2 regions of the Caballeronia sp. INML1 genome follow, and region 1 is predicted to be linked to the other one. Evidence: riboswitches for the same ligand, from Rfam matches in the RefSeq annotation. Region 1 holds a riboswitch; the other holds the start of a gene.
The links. Region 1 has a riboswitch for cobalamin ahead of cobW (cobalamin biosynthesis protein CobW). Riboswitches for the same ligand answer to the same signal wherever they lie in the genome.
Positions count from the first base shown of each region.

Region 2: it holds a riboswitch for cobalamin, as region 1 does, so the genes downstream of both, NCR38_RS03160 (TonB-dependent receptor domain-containing protein) here and cobW (cobalamin biosynthesis protein CobW) in region 1, are expected to answer to the same signal.

Region 1 is NZ_JALQDT010000051.1:410,150-413,871, forward strand. It holds gene cobN (cobaltochelatase subunit CobN) at 1-235, opposite strand, end outside; gene cobW (cobalamin biosynthesis protein CobW) at 241-1,326, opposite strand; cobalamin riboswitch at 1,448-1,706, opposite strand; gene NCR38_RS18050 (cobalamin biosynthesis protein) at 1,815-2,219, shown strand; gene cobO (cob(I)yrinic acid a,c-diamide adenosyltransferase) at 2,510-3,112, shown strand; gene NCR38_RS18060 (cobyrinate a,c-diamide synthase) at 3,118-3,722, shown strand, end outside.
Region 2 is NZ_JALQDT010000008.1:10,193-13,914, forward strand. It holds gene NCR38_RS03135 (SIMPL domain-containing protein) at 1-124, opposite strand, end outside; gene NCR38_RS03140 (EVE domain-containing protein) at 201-659, opposite strand; RNA gene ssrS (6S RNA) at 731-912, opposite strand; gene NCR38_RS03150 (cell division protein ZapA) at 1,018-1,332, opposite strand; gene NCR38_RS03155 (hypothetical protein) at 1,329-1,697, opposite strand; cobalamin riboswitch at 1,956-2,281, shown strand; gene NCR38_RS03160 (TonB-dependent receptor domain-containing protein) at 2,361-3,722, shown strand, end outside.

The sequences.
Region 1 (3,722 bases):
GACGCAACACGTCGTCGACATAGAAATCGACCGATGCCGGCTGGCGTAAAAACGATTGATTCGCGAGCCGCACGTCGGGAAAGCCCGCTTCGAGTCGCGGAAAGACGCTCGCGAGCAACGCAAGCGTCGTGTCGGCGGAACTGAGCACCACGATCGGCGCACGTGTCTGCTCGATGCGCATGACGCCTTGCGCATCGTCGACGAAGCCTCCCGGTGTCGTGCGAAGCAGATGCATGGCTGTTACGCCTGCACGGAGGCGCTTGCGAGCGCCGCGTCGAAGGCACGTTGCAGCGCGTCGCGATCGAGGTCTTCGCCGATCAGCACGAAGCGGCTTTGCGTCTTCGCTTCATCGGCTTGCCACCGGCGATCGAAATAGCTGTCGAAACGACGTCCTACGCCCTGCACGACGAGCCGCATCGCCGCGCCCGGCAATGCCGCGAAACCCTTCACGCGATAGATCGTGTGATGCTCGACGAGCGTGTGCAACGCCGCGATGGCCTGCTCGCGGGATTCGACCCTGCCATGAACGACGACCGAATCGAACGCGTCATGATGATGATCGGCATGGCCTTCTTCGTCGGGCGAGCCGTGATGATCGTGCCGCAGATGGATCGTTTCTTCCGATGCAGCTCCGAGGCCGAGCAGCGTATGCACGTCGAGCCTGCCCATTTGCGCGGGCACGATCTTCACTTCGGGCGGGATCTCGGGGCGCACGAGCGCTTCGACTTTGTGCAGCGCTGCCTCGTCCATGAGGTCGGTCTTGTTCACGATGACGAGATCCGCCGACGAAAGCTGATCTTCGAACAACTCATGCAACGGCGATTCGTGATCGAGATTCGGATCGGCCTTGCGCTGCGCATCGACGGCGACGGGGTTCGACGCGAACTGGCCGCTTGCGGCAGCGGGGCCATCGACCACGGTGACGACCGCATCGACCGTGAACGCGTTCTTGATCGACGGCCAGTTGAACGCCTGCACGAGCGGCTTCGGCAACGCAAGACCCGATGTTTCGATCAGCACGTGATCGATGCCATCGCGCCGCTCGACGAGCTGCTCCATCACCGGATAGAACTCTTCCTGCACGGTGCAGCACAGGCAACCATTTGCGAGTTCATACAGATTGCGGTCTTTTGAGCCGGCTTCGTCGTCGCAGCCGATGCCGCAACCCTTCAGGATTTCCCCGTCGATGCCGAGCTCGCCGAACTCGTTGACGATGACCGCGATGCGCTTTCCTTTCGCGTTGGACAGGATATGGCGCATCAGTGTGGTCTTGCCGCTGCCGAGAAAGCCGGTCACGACCGTGACGGGGATCTTGCGGGTTTGCATCGTAGCTCCGTGGCTTCGTATGCGTGCGCTTCGTGTCGCGCGATGCGTGGCAACGCTGCGGCATGAAAAAGGAAAGCACACGCTTGAATGAACATGGGCCGCGCCGCATCCCCGCGACAGCGATCCTCCGTGAAAGTCTGGCCGGTATCCGGGCTGACGACCGCGCCGCTTCGCCTTCCCGCGCGTTACTACGCGCAGTGGCCTCGAAGCCGGCTTCCCGATCGTGCGATGAAAACATCGCGCGCGCGGGGAATCGCTTACCGTTGCGGGGGCAGCGCAGGTTGACGTCCGCTCGATCGGTCGAAAGGAACGTGTCCTGCTTCCCGTTTAACTGCGCACGAGAGAATCCGCGCGCGAGCACCAAAACTGCGTGAAAGTCTAGGCCCGGCGCGCGCGAGCGTCAAGAAATGACGCCGCTCGCGCGGTGTCATAATGTCGGCCCACGCAGCGCACTCTCGTCATTCACCATGAAATCTTCGATCGTTCGCATGAATGTGCCTGCAATCATGCGGCTCGCCGTCGGCATCGGCTGCAGGCGCGACACGAGCGCCGATGCGATCGAACATGCGGTGCGCGTCGCGCTGGGCACGCTCGAATTCGGCGACATCGCGATCGTCGCGAGCATCGATGCGAAGCGAAACGAAGCGGGCTTGCTCGCTTTCTGCGCACGTCATGGCCTGCCGCTGCGCTTTTATACCGCCGATGAGATCGCGCGCACGCCTCGCACGGCGATGTCACATCACGCGGCGAAACATATGAACGTCGATGGCGTATGCGAGCCATGCGCGCTGCTTGCAGGCAACGCGCACACGCTCATCGTGCCAAAGACGATCGGTTGCGGCGTAACTGTCGCGGTCGCAATGGCGCATGAACCCGATGCGAACGGAACATGAACACCGGTTTGGCCGTGGTGCGCGGGCGCGCCGTTTCGGCGAGCGGCTTTGCAACGGGTGGCTTGAACTTATCGCGGCAAAGCCAGACGAGAACGGCCAGCGCCACGAGTTCCAGATAGAGATAGAGCGCGTCCATTTCCTTGCTCCTGAAGTCGGTGATTGCGTGACTGCATGATGCCCACCGTCTGTTAGCGCAGAATTAAGCCGAAAACGCGGCCGCTGCTGATGTACGATACGGCCGTCTTTCGTCATGCAAAGACCCGCTGCAACCCCATTCGAATGGAGTCGATGTGAAAACCGATACCGAATCGCATCTGCGCATGACCCAGCGTCGCAAGGAAGGTCACGAGAAAAAGCAGGCCGCCGCCGATCATGAAAAAGGCCTGCTGATCGTGAATACCGGCAACGGCAAGGGCAAGACCACGGCGGCGTTCGGCATGGCCGTGCGCGTGCTCGGTCATGGGATGAAGCTCGGCGTCGTGCAGTTCATCAAGGGCGCGCTGCATACGTCCGAGCGCGATTTCCTCGGCGCGATCGCGCATTGCGATTTCGTCACGATGGGCGACGGCTATACCTGGAACACGCAGAACCGCGAGGCCGACATGGCCACTGCGCGCAAAGGCTGGAACGAGGCGCGGCGCATGATCGAAAGCGGCGATTATCAGATGGTCGTGCTCGATGAACTGAACACCGTGCTCAAGTATGAATATCTGCCGCTCGATGAAGTGCTCGACGTGCTCAAGGCGCGGCCCGCGATGCTGCACGTGGTCGTGACCGGCCGGCATGCGCCCGATGCGCTGATCGAACTCGCCGACCTCGTCACCGAGATGCGGCTCGTGAAGCACCCCTATCGCGAGCAGGGCGTGAAGGCGCAACGCGGCGTCGAGTTCTGAACGCAATGCCCGACTGCCCCGCTCTTTTCATCGGCGCAAGCGCGTCGCATCAAGGCAAGACCACGGTGACGGCCGCGCTTGCGCGCCATCACACGCGCCGTGGCCTGAACGTGCGCGTGTTCAAGACCGGCCCGGATTTTCTCGATCCGATGATCCTCGAGCGCGCATGCGGCGCGAGCGTGTATTCGCTGCATCTCTCGATGGTCGGGTTCGACGCGTGCCGCGCCTTGCTTGCACAGGCCGCCCGCGAGGCCGATCTCATTCTCATCGAAGGCGTGATGGGTCTTTTCGACGGCACGCCAAGCAGCGCCGACCTCGCCGCCGCGTTCAACGTGCCCGTGCTCGCGGTGATCGGCGCGCACGGCATGGCGCAGACCTTCGGCGCGATCGCGTTCGGGCTCGCGCGTTATCGCGCGGACGTGCCGTTTCATGGCGTGCTCGCCAATCGCGTCGCGTCGGCGCGCCATGCGCAGATGCTGTCGGAGACCATTCCAGAGGGGCTGCTTTATTGCGGCCATCTGTCGAACGCGGACGATATCGCGCTGCCCGAGCGTCATCTCGGTCTCACGCAGCCTGACGAAATCGCGGGCCTCGACGCGCGCCTCGATCG
Region 2 (3,722 bases), on a different contig from region 1:
AAAGCACGCCTGAAGGCTGCGGCTGCGTGATGACCGTTTGCGCGGCGGCCGTTTGGGAAAGCGTGAACGCTGCGCCCGACATCGCGAGGAGCGCGAGCGCGGCAGCGGTTTTCTTGTTGATCATCGAAGGACTCCGAACGCGGGATATCGCGTGATTCGCGACGGGATTTAGGCGCGGCCTTCGTGTCGTAAGTTCCTTGTTAGACGAGTTGTTCGGTAATAAATCGCCACTGCGCTTCTGTTACCGGCGTGATCGACAGGCGATTGCCGCGCGCGAGCACCTGCATGTCCGCGAGCGCCTCATGCTCGCGCAACGTGGCGAGAGAAATGAGCGGCGTCTTCTTCACGAACTCGACATCGACGAGCATCCAGCGCGGCGTTTCCTGCGTGGACTTGGGATCGTAGTAATCGCTCTTCGGATCGAACTGAGTGGGATCGGGATACGCCGTCGAGCACACTTTCGCGATGCCCGCGATGCCAGGCTCCGGACAACTCGAATGATAGAAAAGCACACCGTCGCCGAGCTGCATCTGATCGCGCATGAAGTTGCGCGCCTGATAGTTGCGCACGCCCGTCCACGGCAAGGTTTTATTCGGCGCGTGCGCGAGGTGATCGATGCTCGCTTCGTCCGGTTCGGACTTCATCAGCCAGTAGCGCATGATGGTTCGCTATGCGGAAATCGTCGATGCAAATGAAAACGGCATCGGAAAAACCGATGCCGTTTCTTGAATGGGTCCCCGCCACGGCCGCTAGGCCGGCATCCTGAACCTGGGTTCAAGATTGGTCGCGGTAAGCAACACTTCGGGTACATCGGACTAGCGACGCGCGCGCCCGTGCTGCAAGGTTCCGCAACCGTGCCAATGTAGCATTGGTTCAAGGAATATATGACCTTGGCGAACCAGGCAGGGAACCGTCACTCTACACCAATCGTTTGCCTTATGCAGCCTCTCGGGAGCAAATCGGCAGTTTCTTTTTTCGATTGATATTGCGTGCTGATTGACTCAGCGCGCAGACGTCTCACTGCGCTTCATACTGCGCAATGACCGCGCCCAGTTGTTCGTTCATCGAATGCATCGTGCGGCGGATTTCCTCGGCGGGGAAGGCCTCGCCGTGACGCACGCTGTCCTGCAGCTTAAGCAATTCCGACGCCAGCGAAAGCGCTGCCATCACCGCGATGCGATCCGTGCCGCGCACGCTGCTCGCATTACGCACCTTGTTCATCTCGGCATCGACGCGCGCGACGGCTTCGCGCAATGCGCCTTCCGTTTCCGGCGAGCACGCGAGGCGATACGGCTGCCCGAGAATGGATACTTCGATCTGCGTGGTCGTCATGCCTTCTCTCCTTGATGATGCTCGCCGTGCAATTCCGCTTCCTGTGCTTCCCGGGAATCGGCGTCGAGGAGATCGAGTTGATTGTCGGATTCGGCATGTTGCGCGGACTTCGCGCGGGGCAGCTTTTCGAGAATGGCGTTGAGGCGTACTTGCGCGTCGTCGATTTTCGCGGAGAGCGAGTCGCGTTCGGATTGCAGCGTATCGCGCTCTTCACGCACTTGCGCAAGTTCGGCCTGCACGTTCGCATAGTCGGCGCGCAGTTGTTCGAGTTGTTCTTGCAGCGCCTGACGCGCCTGATTGTGGCGCTCGCTGATCTGGATCAGCCGGCCGATATTTCCTGACAGTGATTCGAGTTCGTTGAGCATGTGCTGCGTCCTCTAAAGACCTCGCATTTTAGCGCGGTTCAACGGAGCTTCCGATAATTGTCTCGTTTCGAGACGTAACAGCATGCGATCTCGCGCTTAATCCTTCGAATCAAGCGCATGTCGCCATGCATTCGTGTGCAGAAAAGGCGAGCGCTGGTCATCGCTCGTGGGGACAGGCCGGCCGATTCTCGTTCGATTCGTCATGTGCCGCGCTACTCTGTCCGTGCCGTTTTCTTGACGGCCCCAACCCGCGCTCCTACACTTGCCGCACTTTTTGGTGCTCGCATTCGCGGATCTCGCGGATGCAGTCAAACGGGAAACAGGGAGCGAAGTCTCCGAAGTCCGACCGGGACCCACCCGGGATGAGCCAACCTGTGCTGCCCCCGCAACGGTAAGCGACCGCAACGCAAGTTGCAAGTCGTCTCATGCGCGTTTTTGCAGCGCAAACGTGTGGATTTTCATCACACCGGGTTTGTTATTCGAATCCACTGCAAGAAACGTGTCGACGCCACTGCGCACGATGCGCGGGAAGGCGAGACGATCCGTCGTCAGCCCGGATACCGGCCAGAGTTCGACGCATCGGCGCTCAATGCGCAAGTGCGTTCGTCGCGCATCGTCCTCGCGGGGAGCGGGGTCGCGCTCATGCGAAACGGAACTTCACTCATGGTATTGCCACAGGCCGCGCTCAAGAACGGCCCCACTCGTCATGTCGCGCTCGTTGCAGCGGTCTTCGGCTCGGCGCTCCCCGGCGCGGCGCACGCCGCCGACGGCGCCTCGCAAACGCTTGCCCCAGTCGTCGTCACCGCGACGCGCGCGCCGCAGCCGCTCGCCGAATCGATCCCGCAGACATCGGCGTTCGATGAACAGGACATCGCCGATGCCAACGCCGACGATGCGCTCGGCCTCGTCGCGCTCGCGCCCGGCGTGCAGGTCACGCGCAACGGCGGACCGGGCGCGAATTCGGGCGTCTACATACGCGGCGCGGCGTCGTCGCAATCGCTCGTTCTGATCGATGGCGTGCGCGTCGAATCGGTGTCGCTCGGCGCGGCGCAGCTATCGCAATTGATGCTCGATGAGATCGGGCGCGTCGAGGTCGTGAACGGCAATGTATCGGCGTTGTACGGCTCGAATGCGATTGGCGGGGTCGTGCAGATCTTCACCAGGGAAGGCGAGCCGCATCCGCCGCGCTTCGCTTTCGAGGCCGAGTACGGCAGCTATCACACGCAGCGTCAATCGGCGGGCGTGAACGGCGCGCTCGACAAGGACGGCCGCACGACCTTCAGCCTGAACGTGTCACGCGAAAAGACCGATGGATTCTCGTCGATCGATCCGGCGATCGCGCCCGGCGCGAATCCTAACGCGAACGGCTATCTGAACGAGAGCGTCGCGGCGACGCTGCGCCACCGGTTCAGCGACAAGTGGGATGCGGGCGTGCGCTTCATGCAATCGAACGGCATCGACAGTTTCGACGATGCCTACGGCCAGCCATCCGACATCAACGAAGCGCACGATCGCGTGCGTTCGGCGTCGGTGTTCGCGAATGGCAGGATCACCGACAACTGGACCACGCACTTCACGGTCGCGCAGGGGCAGGATCGCGCGAATATCGAGCAGAACGGCGTCTATACGAGCCGCTTCGACTCGGAGAATCGGCAATACACGTGGCAGAACGATTTCAGGATCACCGATGCGCACACGCTGTTGTCCGGTTACGAGCATCTCGATCAGACGCTCGATTCCGACCAGTTCACGGCGCCCGATCGTCACGTGAATTCGGTGTTCGCGGGCTACGTGGGGCACATCGGCGCGAACGATTTGCAGGCGAATCTGCGGCACGATCAGTATTCCGATTTCGGCGGCGCGAACAGCTACTATCTGGGCTACGCATATCACTTCGATGCGCACTGGAAGGCGAGCGCGAGCTATGCGGCTTCGTTTCGCGCGCCGAGCTTCGACGACCTCTACTATCCGTTCAGCGGCAATCCGTCGATCCAGCCGGAGCGCAGCCATTCGGTCGAGGCGGCG